Regions from separate parts of the Serratia sp. NFX21 genome, predicted to be linked through region 1. Evidence: riboswitches for the same ligand, from Rfam matches in the RefSeq annotation. Region 1 holds a riboswitch; each other region holds the start of a gene.
What was found. Region 1 has a riboswitch for thiamine pyrophosphate ahead of thiM (hydroxyethylthiazole kinase). Riboswitches for the same ligand answer to the same signal wherever they lie in the genome.

Region 1 (4,614 bases):
TGGAGGAACGGCTTAAAAAAGAGGTTCAGGATGCATTAAATCAAATTCACCATGTTCGCACCATTACTGACAGTTTGATAAAGCAAGCCCGGGAGCTGCTAACCCCGGCATAATATAATAAATAAATTTATAAATAACACATTCTCAATGATGTGGAGAAACACTCGTCCCGTCACTGAGGTAACAACACCGCTTATTATCTAATGGCTGTGAGGGGATTATGCTGACTAAAAAAAGATGGGCACTATTTAGCTTGTTGGTCTTATGTGGCGGGACAATATATAAATTACCCTCCCTTAAGGATGCGTTTTATGTGCCGATGCAAGAATACTTTCACCTGAGTAACGGGGAAATTGGTAACGCCATGTCGGTCAACTCGATTGTGACCACCATTGGCTTCTTCTTGTCGATTTATTTCTCCGACCGTCTGCCGCGCCGCTTTACCATGTCGTTTTCACTGATCGCCACCGGCTTGCTCGGTATTTATCTGTCCAGCATGCCGGGCTACTGGGGCATTCTGTTTGTCTGGGCGTTGTTTGGGGTCACCTGTGACATGCTGAACTGGCCGGTGCTGCTCAAATCGGTGAGTATGCTGGGGAACAGCACTCAACAGGGGCGGCTGTTCGGCTTTTTCGAAACCGGACGCGGCGTGGTGGATACCGTTGTGGCGTTTTCTGCGTTAGCACTGTTTACCGCGTTTGGCAGCGGTTATCTTGGCTTCAAGGTTGGGATACTGTTTTATTCGGCGATCGCGATTATCGTAGGGATTATTATTCTGTTGGTAATGAAAGAAAGCCCGGAGGAAAAAACAGCCTCTAAGAGCGAAGCGCCGGCCGATAAAAAACCGGGGATGAGCAGCGTATTAAAAAATAAAACGGTTTGGCTGATTGCCTTCAGCGTTTTCTGTGTATATGCCGTCTATTGCGGGCTGACGTTCTTTATTCCTTTCCTGAGCCATGTCTATGCATTGCCGATTGCGCTGGTGGGTGCCTATGGGATTATTAATCAGTATTGCCTAAAGATGGTGGGTGGGCCGATTGGCGGTTTGATCGCGGATAAAGTATTAAAATCCCCGAGCAAGTATTTATTCTACACCTTTATTATCAGCGCCATTGCGCTGGCATTATTGATTCTGTTGCCACATGAGCAAATGCCGGTGTATTTGGGCATGGCCTGTACGCTGGGATTTGGGGCGGTGGTCTTTACCCAACGCGCGGTGTTCTTCGCCCCGATCGGTGAGGCGGGGATTGATGAGGAACATACCGGTGCGGCGATGGCGTTGGGTAGTTTTATCGGCTATGCCCCGGCGATGTTTTGCTTCAGCCTGTACGGCCACATTCTCGATGCCTTCCCAGGGTTAACCGGCTACAAGATTGTCTTTGGCCTGATGGGCATGTTTGCCTGTGCCGGGATCATCGTGTCGGGGCTACTGGTTAGAAATATCCGCGCACGCGGCAAATTGACCCCGGCGGTTTCTGCCGTCTGACCAGGGGTTCATGAAAGGGGGCGCCACAGCACGGCGCCCCTTTACTTTGTCGGCGAGTGCATCAGGTAATAGTCTTCCGCGCCGTCATTGCCGGTAGCGATCGTCCGCCAACCGTGTTTGTGGTAAAAGGCCAGCGCCTTCTCATTCTTCACCAGGCATTTCAGCGAGCCGGTGGCAGTGAAGGTTTGCTCCGCCGCCTGCAGCAGGGCGCTACCGACGCCAAGAGGCGGTAGCTGAGGGTCGACATACAGATTGTGAATAAAGTTATCCTGACGATAAATCGAGACGAACCCCAGCCGCTTGCCCTTTTCTTCCGCCACCCAAATGTCCTCACCCAGCGTTGAGCGATCGAAATCTTCCAGTCGGTAATCTTCGGTATCACGCCAGGGAAACGCCGCCTTGCGCGATGCCAGATACAGGGTGCGCAGGAAGGGACGATCGGCCTCTTGGTATTTTCTTATTCGCATGGCGGCTCCTTTTTATTTTTTGTCACTATAGCGCGATTGACCTCACCGACGGCAACCCCAATAATGGCCGTCTGACTCGGGGTGCCTCTAGGGGCTGAGATTTTACCCGTATTACCTGATCTGGATTATGCCAGCGTAGGGAAGTCTCGGTGCCCCAACCGGTACCCGCCTTCTTGAACGCCGGTTGGGAGGAATATGCTCGCTCGACCTGATGTTTTACCCGGCGCCCGCGCCGCGGCCTGTTTAACCCAATTTAAACGCCAATCCCCATTGATTCACTGCCTGACCAACGAAGTGGTGCAGGAGCTGACGGCTAACGTGTTGCTGGCGCTCGGTGCTTCCCCGGCGATGGTGGTTGAGCCGACCGAAGCGGCACAGTTCAGCCGGCTGGCGGATGCCTTGCTGGTCAATATCGGCACTCTCAATGCATCACGCGCCGAATCCATGCTGGCGGCGATAGAAGTTGCCAATGCGGCAGGCACACCCTGGACGCTGGATCCGGTCGCCGTCGGTGGGCTGGCGTATCGCACCGCCTTTGCCCAACGTTTACTGGGCGAAAAGCCGGCGGCAATCCGCGGCAATGCTTCTGAAATCATGGCGCTGAGTGGCCTGCAGGCGAGTGGGCGCGGCGTCGACAGCGCTGACGATTCACTGGCGGCGTTACCGGCGGCGCGCGAATTGGCACGAAACAGTGGGGCCGTGGTGGCGGTGACCGGCGTGGTGGATTACATCACCGACGGCCAGTGTGACTGGGCGGTCGCCGGGGGCGACGTGCTGATGACGCGAGTGGTGGGTACCGGTTGCGCACTTTCGGCCGTGGTGGCGGCATTTTGCAGCCTGCCGGGCGATCGGTTGGACAACGTGGCGACTGCCTGCCGGGTGATGTCACTTTGCGGTGAGATGGCCACGCGCCGCGCCGCCGGGCCGGGCAGTTTTACCCCGGCATTCCTCGACGCTCTGTACCAACTGCGTCCGGAGGATCTGCAATGAAACGGATTAACGCGTTGACCATCGCCGGCACCGATCCGAGCGGGGGGGCCGGCATCCAGGCCGACCTGAAAGCCTTCTCCGCGCTGGGGGCCTACGGTGCCTCGGTAATCACCGCGCTGGTGGCGCAAAATACCCGCGGCGTGCAGTCGGTGTATAACATCGAACCGGCTTTTGTCGCTGCCCAGCTTGATTCCGTGTTCAGCGACCTGCGTATCGACAGCACCAAAATTGGCATGTTGGCCAACGCCGATATTGTGCAGGCGGTCGCGGAGCGTTTACGTCACTATCAGCCGTCGTTTGTGGTACTGGATACGGTGATGCTGGCGAAAAGCGGCGATCCTCTGCTGGCGCCGGAGGCGGTGGAATCGATTCGCTGCGAGCTGTTGCCGCTGGTGTCGATCATCACGCCGAACCTGCCGGAAGCGGCGGCTCTGCTGGAATGCGCCCCGGCGGAAAATGAACGCCAGATGCGTGAGCAGGGGCGAGCACTGTTGGCGATGGGTTGCCAGGCGGTATTGATGAAGGGCGGCCATCTTAGCGAAAGTGAAAGCCCGGACTGGCTGTTCAGTGCGGGACTGGAGCAACGCTTTACTGCACCGCGCGTAGCGACCCGCCATACGCATGGCACCGGCTGCACGCTGTCTGCCGCATTGGCCGCCCTGCGTCCGCGTCACGACGACTGGGCAGGCACGGTGGCTGCCGCCAAGGATTATCTGCAAAAAGCCTTGCAGCAGGCCGATACGCTGGAAGTGGGGCACGGTATCGGGCCGGTGCATCATTTTCACGCCTGGTGGTGAGCCAACTTTTTGCTACCCTTGTGGTCTGACTAGATCCAGGCCCGGTATTGGCCGGGTGCGATTAAATTTTATCAAGGGAGAAGGCCATGACAGGACAAAACGCACTTCGCGGCGCCATCTTCGGCGCGTTGCTCAGCTTCAGCGTGGGGGGCTTTGCCCAGCAGATCGTCACGACTTCTGATGTGATCCAGCAGCCTGGCTATCAGAGCAGTTGGCAGAATATGGTGAAGGGGCAGGCCCGCTTGCCTGGTTGGGCACGCAAAGGGGTGGGGACTTCGACCCCGGCGCAAAGCCTGAGCTGGAAGGGGCAAAACTATCTGGTGGGTAATATCTGTAAACCCCACGACTGCGCCAACAACTTTATGATGGTGGCGTTTAAAGAAGACAAGTCGCAGGCCTGGGCGGTACGCGTCGAGGTGGCGAATAAGCCGGAAGCGATTGATCATCCGAAGAAATACGCTAAATATCAGTGGTTGGGTAAACCGAACGACGATATGAAGGCGCTGTTGAAGCAACAGTTCGAGAATAATCCGGACTGGAAATAAGCGGATTAGAAGCCCCTCTCCCAAAGGAGAGGGGACAAACGGGCAGCATTAGTTAATGGGTCAGCCGATACCGGCCTGATGCAGGTCGTGCAGGTTGATGGCACCCACCAACACCCCCTCAAGATTGACCACCGGCGCAGCGCTGATGTGTTGTTCGTGCAACGCTTCCAGTGCTTCTCCGGCGCGCCATTGTTCCGGTAAACGGTAGCCGGGGCGGGTGATCGCCGGGCTTAACGCATCCTGCAGGCTATTGCCTTTCACCAACCAGCGACGCAGGTCGCCGTCGGTAAACACCCCCACCACTTTTTGCTGTGCGTCGCACACTGGCA
Region 2 (4,614 bases), 530 kb from region 1:
ACTGAAGATCGCGGATTGGGCCAGGGGTTTTAGCCTGATTTAAAGGATAACGGCTGAACTGCGCCTGACCACCAGGCCGACGCAGGAACATCACCAGATCTTGCGCCACTTCGCGTGCCTGAACAAAACCGTAATCGTCTTCCACCAGAGCCAAGGTGAGATCGAAGCCGGAACTGACCCCGCCCGAAGTCCAGACGGAACCATCCTGCACGTACAACGGCCCATTTTCGACCTGCACTTTTGGAAAACGAGTCTGCAAGGTTTCCAGCAATCGCCAATGGGTGGTGGCACGGCGTCCATCCAGCAAACCGGCTTCGGCCAGCAGCAACGCCCCACCGCAAACCGACGCAATACGCCGCGCCTGGGGTGCGGCACGCCGTAGCCAGTCGACAACATAGGCACTCTCCTCCTCGGTCGCGCCTTTTCCGGTCACTATGATGGTGTCGCGTTCCTGCTCTGGGTCGAGATCTGAAAGACGATGATCGGCCAACAGATTCAAGCCGGACGACCCATGCACCACCCGGTGAGATTGGGTGGTGACGATCGCCATCCGGTAGAGCGGAGCGTCGTTGGGCCTCAAGCGGTTGGCTTGCATCAGGATGTCGGCGATGCCTGCCGACTCGAATAACATGCCCCCTTCGGGGACGATAATCAGAAAAGTATGCATGTCCTTAAAATACAAAATGAGCAAAATAAGTCAAGCCCGCCACCGGAGAGGCTGGCGGGCTTTCGGTACGCGACTTATCAGCGCCAGTCCAGCGCCGGTGCAATATGCTTCAGGATCGACTCAATCACATGGGCGTTATACTCAACGCCCAACTGGTTTGGCACCGTCAGCAACAAGGTATCCGCTTCGGCAATGGCTTCGTCCTGCGCCAGCTGTTTGATCAGCAGCTCCGGCTCGGCGGCATAGCTGCGGCCGAATATCGCCCGGGTCTGATCGCCGATATAGCCCACCTGATCGCCTTCCTGCCCGCTATTGCCGAAGTAACTGCGGTCCTGCTGGTTCATCAGCGCAAAAATGCTGCGGCTGACCGACACCCGCGGCTCTCGTTTATGTCCTGCCAGCTTCCAGGCCTCGCGGTAAGCGCGGATCTGTTTGGCCTGCTGCACGTGGAACGGCTCGCCGGTTTCGTCGTTTTTCAGCGTCGAGCTTTGCAGGTTCATCCCCAGCTTCGCGGCCCAAACTGCCGTAGCGTCTGAGCTGGCACCCCACCAAATACGATCCCGCAGGCCGGCGGAGAAAGGTTCAACGCGCAGCAGGCCAGGAGGATTAGGGAACATCGGCTGCGGGCTGGGTTCGGCAAAGCCTTCACCGCGCAGCGCGTCCAGCAGCACTTCGGTGTGGCGGCGGGCCATATCGGCTTCGGTCTCGCCGTCCGCAGGCGTGTAACCAAAGTAACGCCAGCCATCAATCACCTGCTCGGGAGAACCGCGGCTGATGCCAAGCTGCAAGCGTCCGCCTGAAATCAGGTCGGCGGCTCCGGCGTCTTCAACCATATACAGCGGGTTTTCATAGCGCATGTCGATCACGCCGGTACCAATCTCAATACGCTGGGTTTTGGCACCGATGGCAGCCAACAGCGGGAATGGCGAGCCAAGCTGGCGTGCAAAGTGATGCACGCGGAAATAGGCCCCATCCGCCCCCAGCTCTTCTGCCGCGACGGCCAGGTCGATCGATTGCAGCAACGCATCGCCGGCCGAACGGGTGCCCGACTGTGACGAAGGCGTCCAGTGGCCAAAAGAGAGAAATCCAATTTTCTTCATGGGTGGTGTCCTTAGGTTCAATTATGACCGGATTACAGTGACAAATATGCCCCCTGTCAGGCCAGAAAAATTGTCTTCGACCGCACTAAACGAACCGTTTTTGGCAGAGAAAATCCTCCAGGTTTCCCCCCGCCCAAACATTGTAATCAAAAAGTAAATATCGTATAACAGGCTCCTCCGAGGGGTGTCCTGTAATGGGCTGAGATGGCGCAAGCCGAACCCTTTGAACCTGATCTGGGTCATGCCAGCGAAGGGACGGGTCGGCAATAACGCTATCAGTCATTGCCTGTTCATACCTCAGCGCGCCCGGATCTCCACTCACTTTTGGAGGTCCCATGTTTACTCCCCAATTCGACGACGGTCTCTACGGCCAACTGCGCCTGCGCGCCGGTAGCCACTGGCAGGACTATGTCGCTCACCCCTTTATTCAGCAACTGGCCGCCGGTACGCTACCCGAACCTGCTTTCCGCCGCTATCTGACCCAGGACTATCTGTTCCTGATCCACTTTGCCCGCGCTTACGCCTTGCTGGTCAGCAAACTGCGCACCCTGCCGGAGATGCGCACGGCCACCGCCTCGCTCAATGCGATTGTCGCCGAGCTGCCTTTGCATCTGGCCTATTGCGCCGACTGGGGCCTCAGCGAGCCGCAGATTGCCGCCGAGCCAGAAGCCGCAGAAACCCTCAATTACACCCGTTATGTACTCGATATCGGCCACTCCGGGGACGCTCTCGACCTGCTGGCGGCGCTGTTGCCCTGCGTCGCCGGCTATGCCGAGATTGGCCTGCGGCTGCTGGGCGACCCTGCCACGGTGATGGAGGGCAACCCTTATGCCTCGTGGATCCGCAACTATGGCGATCCGGGCTATCTGGCCGGGGTGCAGGCCGCTATCGATCTGCTGGAAAACGTCGGCCGCCAGCGCGGTGCAGAAAGCCGCCTGGGCGAACTGTCAGAGATTTTCACCACCGCCACCCGGCTGGAATCTGCCTTCTGGCAAATGGGGCTGAATGCCCAATGAGTATAGGCAACGCGCAACACCATGGCGTTCGGCCGGGTATTCAGGTACGGGATTTAACCCTGCGCTTTGGTCAGCAGGTGATTTTCGAGCGACTGAGCTTCGATATCGCAGGTGGCAGTTTTGTCGCCCTGCTCGGTGCCAGCGGCGCGGGGAAAACCAGCCTGTTGAAGATTATTGCCGGGCTGGAAAAACCCACCTCCGGTTCGGTGACCGGCAGTGACGGCCTGCCGATTGCCGGGCGCATCGCTTATATGGGGCAAAAGGATTTGCTCTATCCGTGGCTGACCATTGACCAGAACATCAGCCTCGGCGCGCGGCTGCGCGGTGAAAAGGTCGATCGGCCCTGGGCCGAGCACCTGCGGGAACGCGTGGGGCTGAGTGGTTATGGCAATGCCTTGCCTGCTGCGCTGTCCGGTGGCATGCGTCAGCGCGCCGCCATCGCCCGTACCCTGTATGAACGCCAGCCGATTGTGCTGATGGATGAGCCTTTCTCGGCGCTGGACACCATTACCCGCGCCATGATCCAGCAACTGGCCGCCGAACTGCTGGCGCAGCACACCGTATTGCTAATTACCCACGACCCAATGGAAGCCTGCCGTCTCAGCCATCACCTGCTGGTATTGTCCCGCTATCCCGCCGGTATTGACGATAGCCATGTTATCGAAGGTTTGCCGCCGCGCGCACCGGACGATCCTCAACTGCTAAAAAGCCAGAGCGAGCTGTTGTTGCAACTGGTGAGGGCCGCCGGATGAAACCACAGATTGAAAGCCGTCTGTCGCGGATGCGCCGCAGCCTGACGGTGTTTGCCGGCCTGCTATTGCTGTGGGGTCTGGTCACTCTGGGTGATATTGCGGCTTTTCTGCTGCCTTCACCCTCTTCAGTCGCGCAGGCGCTGTGGAACAACCGGGCTTACCTCGGTTACCACACGCTGATCACCGCCGCCGAGATCGCCTGCGGCCTGCTGGCCGGGGTGTTGCTCGGTGCCGTACTGGCGCTGTGCATGATTTATTCCCCGCGGCTGCAACGCTGGCTAATGCCGCTGGTGCTAACCAGTCAGGCTATCCCGGTGTTTGCACTGGCCCCGCTGTTGGTGCTGTGGTTCGGTTTTGGCATGAGCGCCAAGGTGGTGATGGCCGTGCTGGTGATCTTCTTCCCGGTCACTTCAGCCTTCTTCGACGGACTGCGCCGGGTCAATAACGATTATCTCGATCTGGCCCGCACCCTGCGCGCCTCTCCCTGGGCGCAACTGCGGCACGTGCGGCTGATGGCGGCACTGCCGGCCTTTGGCTCCGGGCTACGCATGGCCGCCGCCGTCGCCCCGATCGGCGCGATCATCGGTGAATGGGTCGGCTCGGCGGAAGGTTTGGGTTACGTAATGCTGAACGCCAACGCGCGCATGCAGACCGACGTCTGTTTTGCCGCGCTGTTTATTCTGGTGCTGATGACCGTCCTGCTTTGGGTGACGGTGGACGCGCTGCTGCTACGCCTGATCGACTGGGCGCCGGAAAATGACTGATAACAAGGGATCCACAATGATTAATAAAACCCTCTGCGGACTGATGCTCTGCACCACGCTGACCGGGCAAGCTACCGCCGCAGAAAAACTGACGCTGGTGCTCGACTGGTATATCAACCCCGATCACGCGCCGATTATGGTGGCCGAGCAGATCGGTGCCTTCAAGGCCGCAGGCCTGGACGTCAAGATTGTGCCGCCTTCCGATCCGGCGCTACCACCAAGGTTGGTGGCGGCAAAACAGGCCGATCTGGCCATCACCTATCAGCCGCAGCTGCATTTCTTTGCCGATCAGGGCCTGCCGCTGGTGCGCGTGGG
Region 3 (4,614 bases), 1.7 Mb from region 1:
GTAGCGCAGGAATTCTTGATCGTTCAGCATGGCATCACTCCTTGCCTTCGATCAGTTGCAGCAGTTGTGCAGTCGCTGCGCGCCAGTCCGGGGCCTGGGTAATGGCGCTGACCACGGCGACGCTACCGACGCCACAATCCAGCACTGCCGCCACGCGATCGATACTGATCCCGCCGATCGCCACCGTTGGGTAGTCACTCAGCCCGGCGATATGGCGTTTCAGCTCCACCAGACCCTGTGGGGCAGAAGGCATGTCTTTGGTTTGCGTCGGAAAAATATGCCCCAGTGCGATATAGGAAGGTTTTACCGCAATGGCGCGGGCCAGTTCACTATCGTCATGAGTGGAAACCCCCAAACGTAGCCCGGCGCGGTGAATGGCGGCCAGATCGGTAGTGTCCAAATCCTCCTGGCCGAGATGTACGCCATAGGCACCGTGCTTAATCGCCAGTTGCCAGTAGTCGTTGATAAACAATCGGGCGTCGTAGCGCTTGCCGAGGGCAATAGCGGCGGCAATGTCGTCCTCGACCTGTTCATCCGGCAGATCCTTAATCCGCAGTTGAAGGGTAGTGACGCCTGCGTCCAGCAAACGGGCAATCCATTCAACGCTGTCGACTACCGGGTATAACCCCAACTTGTGAGGCGTGGCGGGGAAGGGCGTGGTGATATCAGTCATTGCTCAATTCCTCTTGCAGGTTACCGGCGCTGTGGTACAGCTCGCTGCCGCGTGAGCGGAACTCGGCCGACATCTTTTCCATGCCGGTTAGCTGCACTGCTATCGGTTTGGCCGCTTCTTGCGCGGCGGCATAGTCGCGAACTTCCTGCGAAATTTTCATCGAGCAGAATTTTGGCCCGCACATAGAGCAGAAGTGGGCGATTTTGCCGGACTCCTGCGGCAGGGTTTCGTCGTGATAAGCGCGAGCAGTGGCTGGATCAAGCGCCAGATTGAACTGATCTTCCCAGCGGAATTCGAAGCGCGCCTTGGACATGGCGTTATCGCGGATTTGCGCACCGGGGTGGCCTTTTGCCAGGTCGGCGGCGTGAGCGGCAATTTTGTAGGTGATCAGCCCCTGCTTGACGTCCTCTTTGTTCGGCAGCCCGAGATGCTCCTTTGGCGTGACGTAACACAGCATGGCGCAGCCGAACCAGCCGATCATCGCGGCCCCGATGCCGGAGGTAAAGTGGTCATAACCCGGAGCGATATCGGTGGTCAGTGGGCCAAGAGTATAGAATGGTGCTTCGTGGCAGTGCTCCAGCTCCTCGGTCATGTTGCGGCGGATCATCTGCATCGGCACGTGGCCAGGGCCTTCGATCATCACCTGCACATCATATTCCCAGGCAATTTTGGTCAACTCACCCAAAGTGTGCAGTTCGGCGAACTGTGCCTCGTCGTTGGCGTCCTGAATTGAGCCCGGCCGCAGGCCGTCGCCGAGGGAAAGAGAAACGTCATAGGCGGCGCAAATCTCACAGATTTCGCGGAAGTGCTGGTACAGGAAGTTTTCCTGATGATGTGACAGGCACCATTTGGCCATGATCGAACCGCCGCGGGAAACGATGCCGGTCAGGCGTTTGGCGGTCATCGGCACGTAGCGCAGCAGCACGCCGGCGTGAATGGTGAAGTAGTCAACCCCTTGCTCCGCCTGCTCCAGCAGCGTATCGCGGAACATTTCCCAGGTGAGGTTTTCCGCCACGCCGTTCACCTTTTCCAGCGCCTGATAGATAGGCACCGTGCCAATTGGCACCGGGCTGTTACGCAGGATCCATTCGCGGGTTTCGTGGATATAGCGGCCGGTAGACAGATCCATCACGGTATCCGCGCCCCAGCGGGTGGACCACACCAGTTTCTCGACCTCTTCCTCGATCGAGGAGGTCACCGCCGAGTTGCCGATGTTGGCGTTAACCTTCACCAGGAAGTTACGGCCGATGATCATCGGTTCGGATTCCGGGTGGTTGATATTGGCGGGGATGATGGCGCGCCCTGCGGCGACTTCCTGGCGAACGAATTCCGGCGTGATATTCTCCGGCAGGTTGGCCCCCCAACTTTGGCCAGGATGCTGGTGGCGTAATACCTCGCCACGGATGCGCTCGCGCCCCATGTTTTCGCGAATGGCGATAAATTCCATTTCCGGGGTGACGGTGCCGGCACGCGCGTAGTGCAACTGGGTCACGCGTTTGCCCGGTTGTGCCTTGCGCGGCAACGGCAGATGTTCAAAGCGCAGGTGATCCAGGCCTTCATCGGCCAGGCGCTGCTGGGTGAAACCTGAACTGACGCCCTTGAGCGCTTCGGTATCACCGCGTTCAGCGATCCAACCGGCGCGTAGCTTCGCCAGGCCGCTATGCACGTTGAGTTCTGATTGGGGATCACCGTAAGGGCCGGCAGTGTCGTACACCGGAATCGCTTCGTTTGGCTCGTACTTCGGGTTGTCCTTATCGCCACCGATCAGCGTCGGGCTGAGCTGAATTTCACGCATTGGCACCTGCAGGTCACTACGTGAGCCCTGCAGATAGATCCGGCGTGAGTTGGGGAAGGAAACGCCTTGCAGGGTGTTGATAAACTGCTGGGCTTCTTCGCGTTGCTCTTTACGAGCGCGGGGTTTGTTAACGTTAGACATAGCAAGTTCCTACCAGTGTGTTGGGTTGGGAAAGTTGCTTGTCTGGAGCTCGGAGGGAGTAATGATGCTGGCCGGCAAAGCAGGATTATCCCAAATCGGGGTCACCTGCCTGTGGCGATAGATTACTCTTGTTCCCTTCGCGGGTATTAACCCGATCAGGTTCCGCGGATCCCGAATTAACGGTCTCAGCCTGGCCAATTTGATGAACAAATCAGGCGCTAGGCACTCCGACAAGATGCCCTCCAGTATAGGAGGGATAATAAAAAAGACTACAAAATTTTAGCCGGCTGGATCCAGCGTTTTGTCCGGCTCAGCCTGCTGCCAGGTTTCAGCCGCCAGTTGGATCAGCCTGTCTTCAAGGGTAAAACGAGCCGCCAGCGTTTCACCGATATCGGATAACGCCTGATGTAATTCCAGACACAGGTCCTGATCGATATCCACTTCGGTATAGCGATCGTGGAAAGCCATGATCTGCTCGGTATTGGCCCACAGCTTGGGATAGATGTTGACCGCCAGAGACATTTTCGGACTGGATGCGCCTTCCACTTGCTTGATTATTCTGTCATAGATATGAAAATGGCCGGCGGAGAGATAATCCACCAGATTATGGCAAAAGTTCTCCAGCGCTTTTTCATTCAGCGGCGTATGCTTTTCTTTGTTAGGTTTAATGCCCACCAGGGCACAATAGGCGACCAGCAACTGCTTGCGTGCCTGAAGCCATTGATCTACTAATTCATTACTACCACCAACGCGCTGAGTCAGGCTTTCCAAACGGTTGAGCATGTTTGACTCCGTAAGTAATAAAACGTAACAGTAAGTTATTAAAATGTAACAAGGCCGATTTGTAGAGTGCCAGTGAAGCTGAGGTTGTGCAACAACGATATGGAACTTGCATTAACGGGTAATGAAAATGGCTGGTGGATCGTCAGCCATGAAAGCAAACTTTGGTTACCGAACGGTGAATTGCCGTGCGGTTTGGCCGCGTCATTTTCCCTGCTGGGAAGAATGGCTCGTGTTATTGGCGAATGGGAAGGATTGCCGGTCTGGCTGGTGCGCCACGCAATGCCGCAGGAGATGGGATCGGTACGCCAACTGTTAGAACTGGATCGCGGGCTGTTCCAGCTTGCCGGACGGGGCGTACAACTGGCCGAGTTTTACCGTTCCCATCGCTACTGCGGTTACTGCGGCCATGAAATGCATCTCAGCCGCACCGAAAGTGCCTGCCTGTGCGGTCACTGCCGGGAGCGCTACTACCCGCAGATCGCCCCCTGCGTGATCGTTGCCATTCGGCGTGACGATGAGATCCTGCTGGCACAACATGTGCGCCATCGCGGCGGTATTCATACCGTACTGGCCGGCTTTGTCGAGGTTGGCGAAACGCTGGAGCAGGCGGCCGCACGCGAGGTGATGGAAGAAAGTAATATTGAAATCAAAAACCTGCGTTATGTCACCTCACAACCCTGGCCGTTCCCGCACTCGTTGATGATGGCCTTTATGGCCGATTACCACCGCGGCGAGATCCGCCACGATCCGAAAGAGCTGCTTAACGCCGGTTGGTACCGCTACGATCGGTTGCCGCTATTACCGCCGCCCGGCACGGTAGCGCGTCGCCTGATAGAGGACACCGTAGCCTTATGCCGTGAGCAATAAATCGCTACAATACCGGCAGATGAATAAGGGAGCCCCATAAATGAATGAGTTGAAGAACGATCGCTACCTGCGCGCACTGCTGCGTCAGCCGGTGGATGTGACCCCTGTATGGATGATGCGTCAGGCCGGTCGTTATTTGCCGGAGTACAAGGCCACCCGCGCCCAGGCCGGGGATTTCATGTCGCTATGCAAGAACGCGGAGCTGGCTTGTGAAGTCACGCTGCAGCCGCTGCGCCGTTTCCCACTGGACGCGGCGATCCTGTTCTCCGATATCCTCACCATTCCCGATGCCATGGGGCTGGGCCTGTATTTCGAAACCGGTGAAGGTCCGCGTTTCTCCTCGCCTATCACCAGT
Region 4 (4,614 bases), 2.1 Mb from region 1:
CCGCCCAGTGACAATACGGTGGCGAAACTGGCAAAGCACAGCATAAAGATCAGCGCACCGCTCGGCAGGATCTGGCGGCGTAGTGCCGGCCACTCGACAAAGCGGAACTGCTGCCGACCGCTCATGCCAAGCTGCGCAGCCAGTTGACGCTGTTCGACCGGAATGTTTTCCAGCGCCTGTAGCAGCAGGCGGGTCGCCAGCGGCAGGTTGAAGAACATATGGGCCAACAGAATGCCCTGCAGGCCATAGGGGGAGAAACTGTAGTTAATGCCGAGCCAACCGCATATTGCGGCCAGCCAGCCTTGTCGGCCATAAACACTGAGCAGGCCGAATACCGCCACCAGTACCGGCAGCACCAGCGTCATGGCGCACAGCCGTAGCAGCAATTGGCGGCCAGGGAAACGGCGACGGAACAGCGCTCGCGCCAGCAGGATAGCGGGCAGCACCGAGATCAGTGCCGACAGCAACGCCTGCCAGAAGGTGAAACGCACCACGTGCCACAGGTAGCTGTCCTGCCACAGACCCTGCCAGTCGCTTTCGGGCGCGTGTCGCCACAGCGAACCCATCGCCAGTACGGCGATGGTCAGGATCAGACCGGAAGCCAGCAGCCCCGGCCATAGCCAGCGTGGGATCAGTGGCTGACGGCGGTTTGCCATGCCCGGATCCAGTTGCCGCGTTGTTTGGCCACTTCTTCAGCGCTGTATTGCAACGCGGTCTGCGGTACGGTCATTTGCTCAAACCCGGCCGGCAGCTGGGTTTTGATCACCGGATACATCCAGTTGCCGGTGGGAATGCTGTTCTGGAACGCCGGGGTCACCATAAATTGCATAAACCGCTCTGCCAACTCCGGCTGTTTGCCGGCCTTGAGTTTGCCTGCCACCTCGACCTGCAGGTAGTGGCCTTCGCTGAAGTTAGCGGCGGCGTAACTGTCTTTCTTTTCTTCAATCAGATGGTAGGCCGGAGAGGTGGTGTAGCTGAGTACCAGGTCGCCTTCGCCTTTCAGGAACAGGCCGTAAGCCTCACTCCAGCCCTTGGTCACGGTAACGGTTTTCTTTGCCAGCTTTTGCCAGGCTTCGGGAGCCTTGTCGCCATAGACTTTCTGCATCCACAACAGCAGGCCGAGGCCCGGCGTGCTGGTACGCGGATCTTCGTAAATCACCTTCCAGTTCTGGTCACTGTCGACCAACTCTTGCAGGCTTTTGGGCGGGTTCTTCAGTTTTTCTTTGTTGTAAACGAAGGCAAAGTAGCCGTAGTCATAAGGCACGAAGGTTTTATCCTGCCAGCCGCCGGGCACGCTCAGTTTGGTGCTGTCGACGTTGCTCGGCGCAAATAAACCGGTTTGTTGCGCGGCCTGCAGCAAATTGTTGTCCAGCCCCAACACCACGTCGGCGGCACTGTTTTTTCCTTCCATGCGCAGACGGTTAAGCAGCGAAACGCCGTCTTCCAGCGCGACAAACTTCAGCTCACAGTCGCACTGGGCTTCAAAGGCTTTTTTGACCGCCGGGCCAGGGCCCCAGTCGGCAGCGAAAGAGTCATAGGTGTAGACCGTCAGTACCGGTTTGGCGAACACCGGTGCGGCGCACAACAACAGTAACAAGGGCAGGCTTTTTTTGACCACTTTGCACTCCTGAAAATTTAGGGGGGCAAGGGTATCTGAGGGGGCGAGCGGCGGCTGCCGGTTCGCTGGGCTCAAATCCCTCCGCCGGTATTGACCGGATCAGGTTCGACGGGTTTGTTCTCAGCAAAAGCGGCACGCCGCATTTTGCACCCCGTTGAGACGGCGTCATTGTAAAGACTAACGGGCGTCGGTGAAAGGCGCTTATGCTTCCGGCGGCGCAAACCAGGCGGATTTAAAATCAAACCAGCCCAGGGTATTCATCCGTACGCCGCGCATGCTGCGCTGGCCGTGCAATTGCAACCAGTGGTGGAACAGCGGGTGTAACTGATGATTGCTGACCAGGCGCTGGCAAAAATCGGCCAGCGGCAGGCTATTGGCGCGCCACAACGCGGCATCCTCAGCGAGATCTTCGTTCATGCAGTGCTGCATCAGCGGCAGTTCATACAGGGTGGCGAACAGCGAGAACTCCAGCGGCAGATAGAAGTTGGCGCTGCCGAGCCACAAATCGCTGATGGCTTCGCCTTTATGCCAGGTGTCGTAATCCACGGCCTGGATCTTCAGCTTGATACCCTGCTGCGCCAGCAGGGGTTCGATCGCCAACTGAATGGCGTGGAACTCCGAGTGCTCGCTGTAGTAAGTCAACGTCAGTTCGGTCAACCCGTCCGGTTTGGGCAATTGTGCCAGTGCGCGGTTGTGATGCCAGCGCGGCAGAAGGCCGTAGGCCGGCGACCAATAGCGTTGATAGACCGGGCCGGCATTGCTCAGCAGCGAAATGGGGTTGATCAACTCGCACAGCCAACTGCGAATGGCCGGATCGGCCGCCAGTGGCGAACGCTGATCGAACAGCAGGAAATAACAGCCTTCTTCCAGCCGGCTTTCCAGTTCGTTTTTGCCGGTGTCGTCCGCCTGCAACTGGACGCCGGAATGTACCAGTTCTTCGGTCACTTCCGGCAGCACCCAGATATTCACCTCATCGATCAGCGCGCGGTAGCCAAAGTAATCGTCAAAGGCATGGATTTTCATCTGGCTGCGGTGGTTGCGTACCACGCTATATGGCCCGGTGCCCACCGGGTGGCGCGAGAAGTCCGGCAGGCTTTGCCATTCGCGCGGCAGGATCATCGCGGGCACGCTGCCCAGCAGCCACGGCAGCCAGTAATCGGGACTGTGCAAATGCACGTCGATCACATAAGGCGTCGGTGAGGTCACGCGTTCGAGATGTGAAAACAGTGGCTGTGGCATCAAACGGGTAAGCGAGCTGATGACATCCTCCATTTCCAGCTCGCGGCCATGGTGAAAATGAATCGCCGGGCGGAGATAAAAACGCCAATGCAGCGGGGTCAAAGCTTGCCAGTGATGCGAAAGATCAGACTCCAGTTCCCCGTTTTCCTCGTTTATCCGCGTCAGACCGCTGAAAATCTGCCGTGCCAGATGGGTTTCCGAGCGCCGCAGCGCCGAGCCGGGCAGCAGGTTGTACAACTGGCGATAGTAGAGCACCCGCAGGATGTGTTTCCCCTGACGAAAGCTGCGTCCCAGTTGGGACAGCAACATCTGGCGCACCACGTTTTTATCGCCGACCAGTTGCACCAGTTGATCGATACGGTCTTGCTCCAGCAATTCCTCCGCCCGCTGTTGCTGCAGTGCCAGACCGGTGTAGTGAAAGGTGAGCCGTGAACGCTTGCCGCGCCCGGACTCGGCCTGCCAGGTTAACCAGCCCTGGTGCTGCATGGCACCCAGTAGCGAACGCACGTGGCGGCGCGAACAGCTGAGCACTTCGGCCAGCTCCTGCAGGGTGGTTTCGGTCGGCTCGCCGTGGCAGCGCTGCCACAGGCGAATGAACTGCTGTTGCAATCTGGAGGTGGACATAAAAGAGGAACGCTCCGGCATCAACCCATCAATTTATCTTTCCCTATATTACGCCGATAATTTTCTTCAATGAAAGGGGGAGGGCGACGGATGAAGGTTTTCTTGTCAAAACAGTTCTATCAGCGCTATTTCAGCGCGGTGCGTCGCCAGCGGGCCGATTGGTTGGGGCTGGTGCCTGAACAGGCGCGGCTGGAGATGCTGGCCCATCTGACCCAGTGGGACATCCACTCGATGACGGATAAGCAATACCGTGAGCATCTGTGAGGCTCGGGTAGAAAAAGTTTCTGAGTAATGGTGTTGTTCACCAGCCAGTGGGATCATACCCACTGGTTTTTTTATTCTCGGTCGCGGGGATATTCTTGCAATTTTGCCACCGTAGCCTAAGGTTCTGTCTTCCGCTTTAGGGTCAGGAACGAAGAGATGAAACGTCAGCGCTGGCTGCCACGCCGCTTTAATCCCGTCTTTGCCGCATTCCTGCTGATTGCCTTTCTTTCCGGCATTGCCGGCGCGCTTTTGGCGCCGACGCTGAGCCTGTTCCTGACCACCGAGGTTAAGGTGCGGCCGCTGTGGGTTGGCCTGTTCTATACCGTCAACGCTATTGTCGGCATCGCGGTAAGTTTCCTGTTGGCCAAGCGTTCGGATACGCGCGGCGATCGTCGCAAGTTGATTTTGCTGTGCTGCCTGATGGCGGTCGGTAACTGCCTGCTGTTTGCCTTTAACCGTGACTACCTGACGCTGATCACCGCCGGGGTATTGCTGTCGGCGATTGCCAATACCGCGATGCCGCAGATTTTTGCGCTGGCACGAGAATATGCAGACAGCTCGGCGCGCGAAGTGGTGATGTTCAGCTCGGTGATGCGTGCGCAACTGTCGCTGGCCTGGGTGATTGGCCCGCCGCTGTCATTTACGCTGGCGCTGAACTACGGGTTTACCTGGATGTTCATGATTGCCGCTGCGACCTTCGCGATTTGCGCCTTGCTGGTGTGGTTTACCCTGCCTTCTGTGCCACGTGCGGAGCACAGTAGTACGGAGCTGAACGCTACTGCTTCGGTTCCGATTGCCCCCGTCAGCGCCTGGCGCAACCGCGATGTACGTCGTTTGTTTATTGCGTCGATGCTGATGTGGACCTGCAA

Region 2: it holds a riboswitch for thiamine pyrophosphate, as region 1 does, so the genes downstream of both, tenA (thiaminase II) here and thiM (hydroxyethylthiazole kinase) in region 1, are expected to answer to the same signal.
Region 3: it holds a riboswitch for thiamine pyrophosphate, as region 1 does, so the genes downstream of both, thiC (phosphomethylpyrimidine synthase ThiC) here and thiM (hydroxyethylthiazole kinase) in region 1, are expected to answer to the same signal.
Region 4: it holds a riboswitch for thiamine pyrophosphate, as region 1 does, so the genes downstream of both, thiB (thiamine ABC transporter substrate binding subunit) here and thiM (hydroxyethylthiazole kinase) in region 1, are expected to answer to the same signal.

What each region holds. Positions count from the first base shown of each region.
Region 1 is NZ_CP183196.1:4,341,713-4,346,326, reverse strand. It holds gene ACNT1W_RS20330 (sugar phosphate isomerase/epimerase family protein) at 1-113, shown strand, start outside; gene ACNT1W_RS20325 (MFS transporter) at 221-1,486, shown strand; gene ACNT1W_RS20320 (GNAT family N-acetyltransferase) at 1,528-1,953, opposite strand; TPP riboswitch at 2,021-2,112, shown strand; gene thiM (hydroxyethylthiazole kinase) at 2,149-2,943, shown strand; gene thiD (bifunctional hydroxymethylpyrimidine kinase/phosphomethylpyrimidine kinase) at 2,940-3,740, shown strand; gene ACNT1W_RS20305 (inhibitor of vertebrate lysozyme family protein) at 3,827-4,285, shown strand; gene gutQ (arabinose-5-phosphate isomerase GutQ) at 4,346-4,614, opposite strand, start outside.
Region 2 is NZ_CP183196.1:3,811,761-3,816,374, forward strand. It holds gene ACNT1W_RS17905 (GlxA family transcriptional regulator) at 1-667, opposite strand, end outside; gene ACNT1W_RS17910 (LLM class flavin-dependent oxidoreductase) at 745-1,767, opposite strand; TPP riboswitch at 1,938-2,040, shown strand; gene tenA (thiaminase II) at 2,103-2,783, shown strand; gene ACNT1W_RS17920 (ABC transporter ATP-binding protein) at 2,780-3,535, shown strand; gene ACNT1W_RS17925 (ABC transporter permease) at 3,532-4,299, shown strand; gene ACNT1W_RS17930 (ABC transporter substrate-binding protein) at 4,316-4,614, shown strand, end outside.
Region 3 is NZ_CP183196.1:785,246-789,859, forward strand. It holds gene ACNT1W_RS03650 (HesA/MoeB/ThiF family protein) at 1-30, opposite strand, end outside; gene thiE (thiamine phosphate synthase) at 35-673, opposite strand; gene thiC (phosphomethylpyrimidine synthase ThiC) at 666-2,609, opposite strand; TPP riboswitch at 2,725-2,849, opposite strand; gene ACNT1W_RS03665 (Rsd/AlgQ family anti-sigma factor) at 2,889-3,392, opposite strand; gene nudC (NAD(+) diphosphatase) at 3,492-4,259, shown strand; gene hemE (uroporphyrinogen decarboxylase) at 4,300-4,614, shown strand, end outside.
Region 4 is NZ_CP183196.1:1,200,656-1,205,269, forward strand. It holds gene thiP (thiamine/thiamine pyrophosphate ABC transporter permease ThiP) at 1-656, opposite strand, end outside; gene thiB (thiamine ABC transporter substrate binding subunit) at 632-1,618, opposite strand; TPP riboswitch at 1,677-1,782, opposite strand; gene sgrR (HTH-type transcriptional regulator SgrR) at 1,820-3,481, opposite strand; gene sgrT (glucose uptake inhibitor SgrT) at 3,572-3,745, shown strand; gene ACNT1W_RS05610 (sugar efflux transporter) at 3,902-4,614, shown strand, end outside.